2 regions of the Kocuria sp. NPDC057446 genome follow, and region 2 is predicted to be linked to the other one. Evidence: riboswitches for the same ligand, from Rfam matches in the RefSeq annotation. Region 2 holds a riboswitch; the other holds the start of a gene.
What was found. A riboswitch is a leader RNA that binds a small molecule or an ion and turns the genes downstream of it on or off. The one in region 2 is predicted to bind S-adenosylmethionine.
Positions count from the first base shown of each region.

Region 1: it holds a riboswitch for S-adenosylmethionine, as region 2 does, so the genes downstream of both, ACFU0Y_RS00290 (O-acetylhomoserine aminocarboxypropyltransferase/cysteine synthase family protein) here and ACFU0Y_RS15135 (cobalamin-independent methionine synthase II family protein) in region 2, are expected to answer to the same signal.

Region 1 covers NZ_JBHVDI010000001.1:56,616-63,160, forward strand. Annotated here, with positions in the region: gene ACFU0Y_RS00275 (methionine synthase) at 1-584, opposite strand, end outside; gene ACFU0Y_RS00280 (DUF1852 domain-containing protein) at 581-1,600, opposite strand; gene ACFU0Y_RS00285 (PLP-dependent transferase) at 1,698-2,000, opposite strand; gene ACFU0Y_RS00290 (O-acetylhomoserine aminocarboxypropyltransferase/cysteine synthase family protein) at 2,002-3,306, opposite strand; SAM riboswitch class I at 3,312-3,424, opposite strand; gene ACFU0Y_RS00295 (beta-glucoside-specific PTS transporter subunit IIABC) at 4,258-6,246, shown strand; gene ACFU0Y_RS00300 (glycoside hydrolase family 1 protein) at 6,317-6,545, shown strand, end outside.
Region 2 covers NZ_JBHVDI010000154.1:752-9,241, forward strand. Annotated here, with positions in the region: gene ACFU0Y_RS15130 (MFS transporter) at 1-711, opposite strand, end outside; gene ACFU0Y_RS15135 (cobalamin-independent methionine synthase II family protein) at 962-2,179, opposite strand; SAM riboswitch class I at 2,332-2,434, opposite strand; gene ACFU0Y_RS15140 (3-hydroxybutyrate dehydrogenase) at 2,606-3,361, shown strand; gene ACFU0Y_RS15145 (IclR family transcriptional regulator) at 3,389-4,168, opposite strand; gene ACFU0Y_RS15150 (CoA transferase subunit A) at 4,310-5,047, shown strand; gene ACFU0Y_RS15155 (CoA transferase subunit B) at 5,044-5,745, shown strand; gene ACFU0Y_RS15160 (acetyl-CoA C-acetyltransferase) at 5,742-6,932, shown strand; partial or broken gene ACFU0Y_RS15165 (hypothetical protein) at 7,073-7,698, opposite strand; gene ACFU0Y_RS15170 (zinc-binding dehydrogenase) at 7,771-8,490, opposite strand, start outside.

The DNA.
Region 1 (6,545 bases), on a different contig from region 2:
GTCACGCCCCACTCTTTGAGGTCGTCGAAGAACACGTTGAAGGCAGGCTCGTCGAACTGGATGATGTCGACGCCCGCCGCCTCCAGCTCTTTGGCCTCCTGGTTGAGGATCTTCGCGAACTCCCAAGCGAGCTTTTCGCGACTCCTGTAGTGCTTGTCGTAGAGGGTGTCGATCATGGTCATGGGACCGGGGAGCGTCCACTTGATGGGCTGGCTGGTCCGCGCGCGGAGGGCCTTCGCGTCGTCGAGGAAAACCGACCGCTCACGGCCCACCGCGCCGACGACCGTCGGGACGCTCGCGTCGTAGCGGTCACGGATCCGCACCGTCTTCCGGTGTTCGAAGTCGACGCCGCTGAGGTGTTCGATGAACGTGGTGACAAAGTGCTGACGGGTCTGTTCGCCGTCGCTGACGATGTCGATACCCGCCTGGCGCTGCTCGTCCACGGCCAGGCTCAGCGCATCCCGCTTGCCCTCGCGCAGTTCCTCGCCGTCCAGCTTCCAAGGGGACCACAGCGTCTCACCTTCCGCGAGCCAGGAGGGCTTGGGCAGGCTGCCCACGATGGTGGTGGGCAACAGGGTGTTCATCGGTGATTCTCCGTCTCTCGTCCGCAGTGGGCCGCGGCCCACTGCTCCAGGAGGGTCTGGTGTGGCTTCACAAAGTGCTCCTCCGTGAACTTCCCCTGCATGAGAGCCAGCTGACTGCGCTCCTCGCGGTCGTAGGCGATCTGCGTCACCGAGTAGTCTCGACTCTCCAGGCTCGGCCGGTAGATCCGACCAGCCGCCGCATTGGCGTTGTAGATCTCCGGGCGATAGATCTTCTGGAACGCTTCCATCGTGCTGATGAGACCGATGAGTGCCAGGCTGGAATAGTCATTGAGGAGATCGCCCCGGAAATAGAACGCCAGGGGTGCGACCGCGCCGCGGGGCATGAAGTAGCGGACCCGCAGTCCCATCTTCTCGAAGTATCGATCCGTCAAGGAGGATTCATCCTGCCGATACTCGACCCCGAGGATCGGATGGTGGTTCTCGAGCCGACGATACGTCTTGGTGCTCGAGACGCTGATGCAGATCACGGGCGGCTGGGGGAACCGCTCGCGGTAGGCATCGGAGTCCAGGAAGTGCGTGAAGAGCTTCCCGTGCAATTCGCCGAAGTCATTAGGGGTGCTGGACCGGGACGCCTTCGCGTGGTGTTCCGGCAGCACCACGCTGAAGTCATAGTCCCGGAGGTAGGACGAGAAGTTGTTCCCCACGATCCCGTCGATGTGCACATTGGACAGGGTGTCGAGGATCTGCACGTCGAGGACCTCGATCAGGGGGAACACCGCGTCGTCGCCGTCGGCGGCGAAGTGCAGGTCCACGGAGACGATCTCGATCTCCACGGCATAGCGATCCCGGCTGGGATTGTCCCAGTGGGCCAGGTCGTTGAAGCGACTATTGATCATTGTCAGGGTGTTTCGGAGGTTCTGCCGACGGTTCTCGCCGCGGGCCAGGTTCGCGAAGTTCGTCGTGCCTCGGGAACTGGACGACGGGCAGTAGTCCTCATCGAAGCGGGTCGTGCTGATACCGAACGTGAAGTCGTTCGTCCTGGTGGTCTGATGCATCGATTCCTCACTGTGGACCGAGGGCCTGCCTCCCAGGTCCGTACTCATCTCGAACGTCCTTCCCTGCTGCTCGTGCACTGCCCTCCCGAAAGTCGCCTCAGTCATGCTCCTGGCACCCCCGGCGCTGCCCAGACGACGTCGATCCGGGCCTCCGGGCCGCGCGGGCCGCGGCGGTGACGCGGCGCTGACCGGTCCGGGTCGGGTTGGACCCCCGGCTGTACTCGTGGCCGCCGCGCAGCACGTTGATGCCGTCCTGCACGAAGGTGCTGGTCTGGTACATCGGCGGCACGACCGCCCCGGTCAGCGGGTCCGGTGCCTGGCCGGCGACCGCTATCGTGTTGAAGCCCCGACGGGCCGTCGGCGCAGTGTCCGTCTGTGCTGTGTCGTTCAGGAGGGTCATCTCAGCGCGCCTCCCCGGTCAGGGCCGAGGCCGGTACGGTGGCCAGCGCCCGGTCGAGGTCGGCGATCAGGTCCTCGGGACACTCCAGTCCGATGGACAGCCGGATCGTGGTCTCAGTGATGCCCGCGGCCCGGCGTTGGTTGGGGGTGAGCCGGCAGTGCGTCATGGTCGCCGGATGGCTGACCAGGGAGCGCACGTCCCCGATGTTGGCCACGAGCTGGAACAGCTCCAGAGCGTCGATGAACGGGCCGATGGCCTCGGGGCCGGCGGCCAGGTCGAAGGAGAACACCGAGCCGGTGCCGTGCGGGAAGTCCCTCTCGGCGAGGGCGGCGCTGGGGTGCCCGGGGATCGCCGGGTGGTGGACGAGCCCGACGGTGGGGTGCCGGGCCAAGTGCTCGGCGACCGTTCGCGCGGTCTCCTCCTGCCGGGCGATGCGGACGGCGAGGGTCTCCAGGCCCTGGATGAACTGGGCGGCGCTGGCCGGGGCGAGGGAAGGGCCGAGGTCGTGCAGGAACTTGCTGCGCGCCAGCGCCAGGTAGGCGCCGCGGCCGTGCCGGTCGATGAGTGCCTGTCCGCCGTAGCGGGCCTTGGGCCGGGTCAGTTGGGGCCACCGCTCCGGGGCTGCGCCGTAGTCGAAGGTGCCGCCGTCCACGATCGCCCCGCCGAGGACGGCCCCGTGCCCGCCGATGAACTTCGTGGCGGAGTGCACCACCACGTCGGCACCATGTTCCAGTGGCCGGTACAGGACCGGCGTCGCCAAGGTGCTGTCCACCACGACCGGGACCCCGGAGGCGTGGGCGATGTCCGCCAGCGCCGGCAGGTCCGGCACGGTGGCCAGCGGGTTGGTGATGGACTCCAGGAAGAACGCGCGGGTGTCCGGCCGGATCGCCGCGCCCCAAGCCTGCGGGTCGGCCGGGTCGGCGAAAGTGACCTCGATGCCGAAGTCGGCGAAGGTGTCCGTCAGCAGGTCCACCGTCCCGCCGTAGAGCTGGCTGGAGACGACCAAGTGCTTGCCGCCGTGGAGCAGGGTCAGCAGGGACAGCGCGACGGCGGCTTGTCCCGTGGCGGTGCCGATGGCCCCGATCCCGCCCTCCAGGGCCGCCAGTCGGTTCTCGAACACGGCGACCGTGGGGTTGCCCGTGCGGCTGTAGGTGAACCCGGGGGTCTCCAGCCGGAACATCGAGGCGGCCGTGGCGTGATCGGGGAAGCGGTAGGCCGCCGTCTGGTGGATGGGCACGGCCACCGGCCAATAGGGGGCCTCGGGCTCGTAGCCGGCGTGGACCTGTTGGGTGGCGTGGTGATTCATTCGATCCTCCATCGGTCCTGGCGGTAGCACCGTGCCCGCCGGTCCCGGTGTCCCAGGGTCGGCTGACTGGTTGCTGCGGCGTCGTCGAGCCAGATCTCTCGGCCGCTCTGGATGGTGTGGTGCGCTCATCCCACTCGATGGACGGCTCTATAGTCCAACGGACGGTGGGGTCGGTTGTCACAAAACCACACGTCGGGACATATTCGGGCCGGGCGGTCGCGCTCGGCCGCTTCGGCCGACGTCGGGCCGGGTTTGTGACAGGTTGTGACGGCCAGCCGCCCGGCCCTCATCGTGGGCTCAGTGATGTCCCGACGGAAGACCAGTGCGTCGTCGAGGGCGTTGTGCGCGGAGAAGATGACGCACGCCTGGGGGCGGCGTCATCAACGTCGTGGTGAACGGCGTCAACCGGATCCCGGGCACCGTGCACGGAGCCATCGGATTCGTCCTCCGGCACCACAGGAGGGCTCTCCCGGGCCCCGCTCTTCGACCGTGGCAACCCGCGGCGTATGACCAACCTCTACCGCAGCACGGTCCACCGCTAACTGGCCATATGTAAAGCGGAGGAGACGGAGCCGCGCTGGGATCCGTTGCCCCGGGGGCAACCAGCAGCAGTTCGGGCGGCCCTGAAAGTGCTATCAATCCATCGGCACCAGGCGGCGGGATGACCGTCAAGGACCCTCCTCCTTGTGCAACGCTCGGAGCCTGGAGCAAGACGGCCTGGTTCCAGGATGGCCGCCGATCAGTGGAAGGTGGTGACCCTGACCGAAGCCCTTGCGCGTGCGTGAAACATTCGTCACGTCTTGCGTATGAGCCCCGTCACCCGTACTTTGATCCAAGCAGGCGGTTTACGCCTGGAGGATTGTTACCCGGACACGGGGCAAGACCTGAGACGCACCTGACGGTGCGGCTTGGGTCTTTTTTTGTGCCCAAAATCGGAAAGAAAGGCCTGTCATGGCTGTTGTGGACTACCGGTCGTTGGCCGAGGGGATTCTGCAGGAGGTCGGCGGCGAGGAGAACATCGTTTCCGCCACCCACTGCGCAACGCGCTTGCGCCTGAAACTGCGCGACGAGTCCAAGGCGGACAAGGCCGCCATCGAGAAGCTCCCCGGGGTGATCGCCGTGATGCAGGCCGGGGGCCAGTACCAGGTCGTCATCGGCGACAACGTGCCGCACGTCCACGCCGAGCTGGGCAAAATCACCAAGCTCACCGGCGACGAAGCCTCCACTGGCGGTGACGAAGCGCCGGGCGGGAACCTCTTCAACCGGTTCATCAACCTGATCTCCTCGATCTTCTTGCCGATCCTGTGGCCGCTGGCCGGGGCCGGGCTGCTCAAGGCGTTCCTGAGCATGGCGACCCAGTTCGGCTGGCTCAACGCCGAGTCCCAGACCTACGTCATCCTGGCTGCGGCTGCCGACTCGATCTTCTACTTCCTGCCGCTGTTCCTGGCGGTCACCGCCGCCCGGCGGTTCAAGACCAACCAGTTCACTTCCATGGCCATCGCCGGCGCTTTGGTCTACCCCTCGATCGTGGAATTGGCTGCGGCCGGGGCCCCCGTGGCCTTCGCGGGTCTGCCGGTGGTGATGATGAGCTACACCAGCTCGGTGATCCCGATCATCGTCGCGGTCTGGCTGCAGGGCTACCTCGAGCGGTTCCTGAACAAGATCCTGCCCGCGGCGCTGCGCAACTTCAGCACCCCGCTGCTGACCATCCTCGTCATGGTCCCCCTCATCCTCATGACCGTCGGGCCGGTGACGACCTACGCCGCGCAGGCCATCTCTTCCGGTGTCAACGCCACCTTCGGCTTCGCTCCCTGGCTGGCTGGGGCGATCATGGGCGGGTTCTGGCAGGTCTTCGTGCTCTTCGGCCTGCACTGGGGTTTCGTCCCGATCATGACCAACGACCTCGCCACCCAGGGCTACTCCCTGCTGACGGGTCCGCTGCTCGCCGCCGTGCTCGCCCAGGCCGCCGCGACCCTGGCCGTGTTCTTCCGCACCCGCAACGCCGCCCGTCGTCAGGTCGCCGGCCCGGCCGCCCTGTCCGGGTTCCTGGCCGGGATCACCGAGCCGGGCATCTACGGTGTGAACCTGCCGCTGAAGAAGCCCTTCTACTTCGGCATCGCCGGCGGTGTCATCGGCGGGGCCATCGCGGCCTCCGGCGGCAGCGCGGCCAACTCCTTCGTGTTCCCCTCTCTGCTGGCTCTGCCTGCGTTCTCCACGGTGGGCAGCTTCACCCTGCAGCTGATCGGTACGGGGGTCGCGGTGGTCATCGCCTTCTCCCTCACCTTCCTCTTCGGCCCCCGGGAGTCCGCGGTCCCCACCGCCGATGTGCAGGCCCAGGACACCGCCGCGCTGGATCCGGCCACTGACGACGCCCCGATCGCCTCCGGTAGTACACACACCAGCGCCTCCACCGACACCCCGGCCGGCGCCACCTCGGCCACGGCCACCCTGCCCACCGGCACCGCCACCGCCACCGAGATCGCCGGCACCGTCGAGGTTCTCTCCCCCGTCGACGGCACGGCCGTGGCCCTGACCGAGGTCCCGGACAAGGTCTTCGCTTCCGAAGCGATGGGCAAGGGCCTGGGCATCGTCCCCACCGATGGGCACGTCTACGCCCCGATCTCCGGGACGGTCAAGGCCGCGATGAAGTCCGGGCACGCCTACGGGATCAAGTCCCCCGGCGGGATCGAGGTGCTCGTGCACATCGGCATCGACACCGTCCAGCTCAACGGGCGCGGCTTCAGCCCCGCCGTCACCCGCGGCGATCACGTCAAGGCCGGGGACCTCCTGGCCGTCGTCGACCTCGACGTGGTGGCCGAGGCCGGCTACGACCCGACCACCCTGGTGGTCATCACCAACACCGCCCAGCTCACGGACGTGGTCCCCGTCGCCCAGGGCACCGTGACCCACGGCCAGCCGGCCGTGACCGTGCAGATCTGAGAGCAGGCCTGCACGGGACCCGCAGCAGACATGACCGATGCATGATGAACGACAGATGAAGGAGCAGTTCATGACGACGACTTTCCGCGAGGGATTCCTGTGGGGCGGGGCCACTGCCGCCAACCAGATCGAAGGCGCCTACAACGAAGGCGGGAAGGGCCTGTCCATCCAGGACGTGATGCCCCAGGGCATCACGACGCCCCCCACCGAGGGACCGACCGAGGACAACCTCAAGCTCGAAGCAATCGACTTCTACCACCGCTACGCCGAGGACATCGCCCTGTTCGCCGAGATGGGCT
Region 2 (8,490 bases):
GGAGGACTCCTTCTTGCGCAGCTGCATCTCCTTGAAGACCGGGGACTCGTCGACGGTCTTGCGGATCAGGTAGCCGACCACGATCAGCACCACGGAGGACAGGAACGGGATGCGCCAGCCCCAGGCCTGGAAGTCCTCGGGAGACATCATCGAGGTGAGGGCGAACATGAAGGACGTGGCCAGCAGCATGCCCAGCGGCACGCCGATCTGCGGGTAGGCGCCGAAGAGCCCGCGCTTGTTCCGCGGGGCGTGCTCGACCGACATCAGGGCGGCCCCGCCCCACTCGCCGCCGGCGGAGAAGCCCTGCATGATGCGCAGGAGGATCAGGAAGATCGGCGCCCAGATGCCGATCGTCGCGTAGGTGGGGAGCAGGCCGATCAGCATCGTGGCCGCCCCCATCCCCACCAGGGTGAGGACCAGGACGATCTTGCGCCCGTACTTGTCGCCGAGGTGGCCGGCGACCACCGCCCCGAGCGGGCGGAACAGGAAGCTGATGCCCAGGGAGGCCCAGGCGACCACCTGCGCGAGGCCGGCGTTCTCCTGCCCCAGCGGGGCGAAGTACAGCGGGGCCAGGACGAAGGCCGCGGCCTGGGCGTAGATGAAGAAGTCGTACCACTCGATGGTGGTGCCCACGAGGGTGCCGGCGAGGACCTTGCGCTCCTCGTGCGACATCTCGTGCCGCCCGGCCGGGGCGGATGAAGTGTGCGCCATGGGTTCTCCAGGGGATCGGGGACGGCGTCGTCCTCGGCGGAACCGAACGGATCATGACCGAACGTTCGGTAGTTCAGTGGAATACTACGGGCGGAAGTGATGCCTGTCACCCTCGGCCCGAAACAATCGCATCGTGTACCGCCGATGCGGAGCGGCCCGGCTGAGGGTGGGAACGCGGACGGGCCCGGTCCTCGGGGAGGACCGGGCCCGGCGGCGCGGCAGGGGCGTCAGGGACGTCGGCTGCGGCCGCTCAGCGGTAGAGCCGTTCCGAGGCCAGGCGCGCCCCCGCGACCAGGGACTCGAGCTTGGCCCACGCGATCTGCGGGTGCAGGCGCCCGCCCAGGCCGCAGTCGGTCGAGGCGACCACGTTCTCGCGGCCCACCACGGAGGCGAACTGCTCGATCCGGTCCGCGACGAGCTCCGGGTGCTCCACCACGTTCGTCGAGTGCGAGACCACCCCGGGGATGATCACGCGGCCCTCGGGCAGCGGGTGGTCCCGCCAGACCTTCCACTCGTGGGCGTGCCGGGCCGAGGCGCCCTCGAAGGTGTAGCCGCCGGCGTTGATGGTCAGCATCAGGTCCACGAGGTACTTCAGCTCGAGGTCCGTGGTGTGCGGGCCGTGCCAGGAGCCCCAGCACAGGTGGAAGCGGACCTGCTCCTCGGGGATCCCGCGCAGCGCGTGGTTGAGGGCCTCGACGCGCAGCCGCGTGAACGCCAGGTAGTCCTCGACCGTGGGCTCGGGGTTGATCTGGTCCCAGGACTCCGCGATGGAGGGATCGTCGATCTGCACGATCAGCCCGGCACCGGTGATCGCCAGGTACTCCTCCCGCATCGCGTCGGCGCACGCGTAGACGAGCTCCTCGTCGGTCCGGTAGTACTCGTTGCTCACGCGCGCCGCGGAGCCGGGGGAGAGGGCGGCGACGAATCCGGTCTCCGCGCCGGTGGCCGCCATGGCGGCCCGGAGGCTGCGGACGTCCGAGGCCACCGCCTCCTGCCCGGTGTAGGTCAGGGGCCCGGTGATCTTGGGCTGCTTGGTGGGGGATCGGCCGGTGAGGATGCCGGACGCCGGGTCCTCGTACGCCTCCCGGAAGCGCTCCCGGTCCCGGCGGTCCGGGAAGCTGGTGAGCACGATGCTGCCGGGGGCGGAGCGCTTCTTCTCCGTGGACGCCCACCGGTCCTCGTCGGTCGGGGTGAGGCCGCCGAGGCGGGAGAAGGAGTAGTTCCACCACGCGCCGTAGTCGACCGCGCTGGACATGGTGTGCCCGTACTCGCCGTCGTTGACGACGTCCACGCCGATCTCGCGCTGCCGCCGCACCACGTCCTCGACGCCCACGGCGAGCTCGCCGGTGAGCTGCTCGAAGTCGATGGCGCCGTCGGCGTGCTGCTGGTTGGCCTCGAGCAGGCGCGGGGTGCGCGGCAGGGACCCCACGTGGGTGGTCTGCACACGGTCGGTGTTCTGCATGGTCATGCGTGTCCTCCTGGGGAGCTGCGGAAGCGGTGGGACGGCCGGGGGCCGGTCAGGACCGGAGCCGGCGGGCTGCGGGCCCGGCGGCTCCGGCGAGGGGCCCGGCGTGGGTCGCGGGGGTGCGGTCGGCACTGTGCGGCACGGGGCGCACGTCCTTTCCATCGGTCCTGGCGGTAGCACCGGAGGCGGGACGGGGAACCGTCGCCCGGGTTGCTGCGGCGTCGTCGAGCCAGATCTCTCGGCCGCTCTGGATGGTGACCTCCCCATCCAAGCGCACCGGCGGACCCTGCGCCATTCGGAACCCGCGTGACGGGCGTGACGGAATGTGACACGCCCGGCGCTGCTCGCCGTCGTGGCCCGGATCACATACCGTGACGGTGACCGGTGCCCCGGACCCGGTGGGCGCCGCGGACGGAAGGAAGGACCCCCATGCTCCAGGACAACGGCCTCGAGGGGCGCACCGCGCTCGTGACGGGCGGGGCCAGCGGCATCGGCCTCGCGGCCGCCCGGGCCCTCGCGGGCTCCGGCGCCCACGTGGTGGTGGCGGACGTCGACGAGGCCGGCGCGCAGCGCGTCGCCGGCGAGCTCGGCGGGCGGGCCTGGGCCGTGGACCTGCTCGACACCGGGGCGCTGGCCGACCTGAGCCTCGAGGTCGACGTGCTGGTCAACAACGCCGGCATCCAGAAGGTGGCCCCCCTGCAGGAGTTCGACCCCGCGGACTTCCACCGCATCCTGGTGCTCATGCTCGAGAGCCCGTTCCTGCTCGTGCGCGCGGCGCTGCCCCACATGTACGCGAAGGGCTGGGGGCGCGTCGTCAACGTCTCCTCCGTGCACGGGCTGCGGGCGTCCCCCTACAAGAGCGCCTACGTCTCGGCCAAGCACGGTCTCGAGGGGCTGTCCAAGACCATCGCGGTGGAGGGCGCCGCGCACGGGGTGACGAGCAACTGCATCAACCCCGGCTACGTGCGCACCCCGCTCGTCGAGAAGCAGATCGCCGACCAGGCGGCGGTGCACGGCATCCCCGAGTCCGAGGTGGTGGAGCGGATCATGCTCGGCGAGACGCCGATCAAGCAGCTCGTGGACCCGGAGGACGTCGGCAGCCTCGTGGCGTGGCTGGCCGGCCCCCACGCGTCCATGGTCACCGGGGCGTCCTACACGATGGACGGCGGCTGGACCGCGCGCTGAGCCCCGTCCGGGCCGGCGGCGGAGCGTTCAGCGGTGGCCCAGTTCCCGGGAGAGCCGGTGGGCCTCCGCGAGCAGGGCCCGGCCCAGGGGCTGGCGCCGCTCGCCGGTGAACCGGGGCTCGATGCCCGTGAGGCTCAGCGCGTAGACCGGAGCGCCCGTCGCGTCGAAGACCGCCGCGGCCATGCCCCAGCTGCCCTCGACGATCAGCCCCGGGTTCACGGCGAAGCCCTCGCGGCGCACGTCTGCGAGCAGGCCCCGGATCCGCTCGGGCGTGTGCAGCGGACCCCACTCGGCGCGGCCCTCCGCCGTGGCCGCGAGCACCCGGTCCACCTCCGCGTCCGGGAGGTGGGCCAGGACGGCCAGCCCCGCCGAGGCCACGCCGAGCGGCAGCCGCAGCCCCTCGTAGAGGACGTGGGAGCGGATGGGGAAGGCGCCTTCCACGCGTGCCAGGCAGACCGTCTCCAGCCCGCGGCGGACCGACAGGAAGGCGCTCTCGCCGGTGGCCTCGGCGAGCCGGCGCAGCGAGGGGCCGGCCAGTTCCCGGATCGGATAGCGGTGAGCGGCCACCGCCCCCAGCACGTACAGCTCCGGGCCCAGCTGCCACGCCCCGGTCCCGGCGTCGCGGTCCACGAGGCCCTCCTCGGCCAGCCCCGTGAGCAGCCGGTGCACGGTGGGGCGGGTCAGCCCGGTCTCGGCGGCCAGCTCGGCGACCGTGCTGCCCTGCTCCCGGCCGGCCACGGCCCGCAGCAGCCGCCCCACCCGGTGGACCACCTGCGTCCCCGACGCCGTCGTGCGCTCCTGTGCCATGTCTCCACTATATGGACACTCAGGACGGGAATGGCCGGATGCTGAGGAGAAATGCCGTCATTCCGCCGGAGCTGTTGACCGGCATGTGGAGGCTCCTTAGATTGAGGGCTGAGTCACAGTCGCACGAGAGGGAGGGCACGGGTGTCCAAGGTCAGGGACAACGCCGCCGAGCTGCTGGCGGAGAGCCTGCGGGACGGCATGACGCTCGCCGTGGGCGGATTCGGGCTGAGCGGGATCCCCCGCGATCTCATCGACGCGGTGCGGGACTCCGGGGTCAGGGACCTCACGGTGGTCTCCAACAACATGGGCGTGGACGGCAAGGGCCTCGGGGTGCTGCTCGAGAACCGCCAGGTGAAGAAGGTCCTCGCCTCCTACGTGGGCGAGAACAAGCTGTTCGCCCAGCAGTACCTGGACGGCGAGCTCGAGGTCGAGTTCAATCCGCAGGGCACCCTCGCCGAGCGGCTCCGGGCGGGCGGGGCGGGCATCCCCGCCTTCTACACGAGGACCGGGGTCGGCACCCTCGTGGCCGAGGGCAAGCCGCACGCGGAGTTCGACGGCGAGACCTACGTCCAGGAGCGCGGCATCGTCGCCGACGTCGCCCTGGTCCACGCGCACACCGGCGACGCCGACGGCAACCTCGTCTACCGCTACACCGCGCGCAACTTCAACCCGATCGTCGCGACCGCCGGGAAGGTCACCTTCGCGGAGGTCGAGCACCTCGTGGCCGTCGGCGGGATCCACCCCGACCACATCGTGACCCCGGGCGTCTACGTCCAGCACGTCGTGCAGTACAGCGGCGCGCCCAAGGACATCGAGCAGCGCACCGTCCGCCCCCGCCCGGCCGGGGGGTCCGACCAGCAGAACGGAGACCAGGCATGAGCTGGACCCGCGACGAGATGGCGGCCATCGCCGCCGTGGAGCTCTCCGACGGCGACTACGTGAACCTCGGCATCGGCATCCCCACCCTGGTGGCCAACAACCTGCCCGAGGGCGTGAACGTGGTGCTGCAGTCCGAGAACGGCGTGCTCGGGATGGGCCCGTTCCCCTACGAGGGCGACGAGGACCCCGACCTGATCAACGCCGGCAAGCAGACCATCACGCTGCTGCCCGGGGCCTCGATCTTCGACTCCGCCACGTCCTTCGGGATGATCCGCGGCGGCCACGTCAAGATCGCGATCCTCGGCGCCATGCAGGTCTCCGGCAGCGGCGACCTCGCCAACTGGATGATCCCCGGCAAGATGGTCAAGGGGATGGGCGGCGCCATGGACCTGGTGGCGGGCACCCCGCGCGTCGTCGTGCTGACCGAGCACGTGACCAAGGACGGCTCCGCCAAGATCAGGACCGAGTGCGACCTCCCGCTCACCGGCGTGCGCGTGGTGGACCGCATCGTGACGGACCTGTGCGTGTTCGACGTCGAGGACGGCGGGCTCGTGCTGCGCAGCCTGGCCCCCGGGGTCACCGAGGACGAGATCCGCGCGAAGACCGAGGCGTCCTTCCGCGCCGACCTGCAGGACGTCACCCCCGACACCGTCCCCACCGAGACCGCCGCCGCCGGCGGCGCTGAGGAGAACCGATGAGCACCGCCACCGACGTCGTCGTCCTGTCCGGCGCCCGCACGCCCCAGGGCAAGATCCTGGGCCACCTGGCGTCCTTCACCGCGGCAGAACTGGGCGCCCACGCCATCCGGGCCGCGCTCGAGCGCGGCGGGATCGCCCCCGAGCAGGTGGACTACGTGGTCATGGGCCACGTCCTGCAGGCCGGCGCCGGGCAGAACCCGGCCCGCCAGGCGGCCGTCGCCGCGGGCATCCCCCTGCACGTGCCCGCCGAGACCGTCAACAAGGTCTGTCTCTCCGGGCTCGTGGCCATCACCAACGCCGCCCGGATGATCCGCGCGGGCGAGGCCGAGATCGTCGTGGCCGGCGGGCAGGAGTCGATGACCAACGCCCCGCACCTGGCCGCGGGCGTGCGGCAGGGCAAGGGCTACGGCGACCTCGTGCTCGAGGACGCCGTGGCCAAGGACGGGCTCGTCGACGTCGCCGCGCGCGTGTCGATGGGCTCCCTCACGGAGTCCGGCAACGGCGAGCGCTCGATCCCCCGCGAGGAGCAGGACCGGGTCGCGGCCCAGAGCCACCAGCGGGCGGCCCGCGCCACGGAGGACGGCGTCCTCCGTGCCGAGATCGCCCCCGTGACCGTTCCGCAGCGCAAGGGCGAGCCGCTGGTCGTCGACACCGACCAGGGCGTGCGCCCCGACTCCAGTGCGGAGTCCATGGCGAGGCTGCGCCCGGCCTTCGCGCAGGACGGCACCATCACGGCCGGCAACTCCTCCCCGCTGTCGGACGGGGCGGCCGCCGTGGTGCTGACCAGCCGGGGATACGCCGAGCGCCACGGGCTCGAGTGGCTGGCCGTGGTCGGGGCTCCCGGCCAGGTGGCCGGGCCCGACACGTCGCTGCACTCCCAGCCGTCCCGGGCGATCGAGGCGGCCGTCGCGAAGGCCGGCTGGTCCGTGCAGGACCTGGACTTCATCGAGATCAACGAGGCGTTCGCGTCCGTGCTGATCCAGTCCCTGCGGGACCTCGACTACCCGGAGGAGCAGGCCAACATCCACGGCGGAGCCGTGGCGCTGGGCCACCCCATCGGCGCCTCCGGGGCGCGCCTGGCCCTGCACGCGGCGTACGAGCTCTCCCGCCGGGGCTCCGGGAAGGCCGCGGTGTCGCTGTGCGGCGGCGGCGGCCAGGGCGAGGCGCTCCTGCTCCACCGCGACTGACCCCGCCGCCCTCGACCTCGCCGCCGTCGCCGTCGCCGTCGCCGTCGCCTGGAGCCTCGCCGCCGCCACGGTGCTGCTCGTGGTCTCCGGCCCGGTGCTCGGGGCGACCCTGCTGCTCGTCGGTGCGGGCCGAGCCGGCCTCAGCCGCGGCGGCGGGCCAGGGCCCGCGCCGCGGCGACTGCGGCGCCGCCGGCCAGGACCCAGGGCCCGGCGACGACGACCGGGTCCAGCCACGCGTGCGAGCGGTCCGCGCGCCGCTGCCCGGCCCGGGAGGACAGCCCGTGCCGGGTGAACTCACCGAGCACCCCCGTCTGCGTGACCGGGTTGTCCGGGCGCAGGATCGCGAAGGACACGAGGTGGCTCTCCCACGCGTCGACCCGGTCGGCCGCCAGCAGGAGCAGCCAGTGCGCGGCCCGGCCCTCGCTGTACCGGCGGTAGGCGTGCCGGTACAGCACCCCGGAGACGCCCTTGGGCGGGCAGGTCGTGCCGAAGACGGGGGAAGACCGGCGTGCTCGAGGGACCGCTCCCGCGGCCGCCTCTCCTCCTGGCGCTCGGGGACGTCCCAGTGCGCGCCGGTCGCGCCCGGGTCGTGGCGCAGCCTCGGCACGGACGGGCGGTCGGCGGGGTCCAGGTCGGCGCCCCAGCCGGGAATGCGGGCCCGCAGCGCCTCGCGGTCCACGGGGCGCACCGGCCCGCCGGCGGTGTGGGGGGGGGCTGGGAGACGCCGGGGGTGTTCGTCATGGTGCTCCGTCCTCCGGTTCGGGATCGTGTGCCCACCTCAGGCGGCAGGCACGACGATCGGCTTGAGGCATCCGTCCAGCTTGGACGAGAAGATGCGTTAGCCCTCGGCGATGTGCTCCAGGGGGATGCGGTGGGTCACGAGGTCGCTGGGGGTGAGGTGGCCGTTGCGGATGTGCTCGAACAGCCTGGGCCACTGCCGTTTCACGGGGCACTGGTTCATTCGCAGGGTCAGGCCCTTGTTCATGGCGTCGCCGAACTTCACGGCGCTGAACATCGGCCCGTAGGCGCCCATCACCGAGACCGTCCCACCCTTGCGCACCGAATCGATCGCCCAGTTCAGCGAGACAGGCGACCCGCCCTGCAGCTTGAGCTTGGCCGCGCTCACGTGCTGGGTGAAGTTGCCGTCCGCCTCGGCCCCCACCGCGTCGATCACCACGTCGGCGCCCAGGTGGTCGGTGGTCCGCTTCAGCTCCACCACGACGTCGTCGTACTCGGCGAAGTTGACCGTCTCGGCCTGGGCGAACTGCCGGGCCTTCGCCAGCCGGTACTCCAGGTGGTCGACCACGAGCACCCGGCCCGCGCCCATCAGCCACGCCGACTTCGCCGCGAACAGACCCACCGGGCCGGCGCCGAGGACCACGACCGTGTCTCCCTCGGCGATGTCGCCCAGCTGGGCCCCGAAGCAGCCGGTGGCCAGGGCGTCGGTGCACAGCACCGCGTCCTCGTCCGTCATCCGCTCCGGGATCGGGGAGGGGCCCACGTCGGCGAACGGCACCCGCACGATCTCGTCGTCGGGGTGCTCGATCGTCGGGAGGTC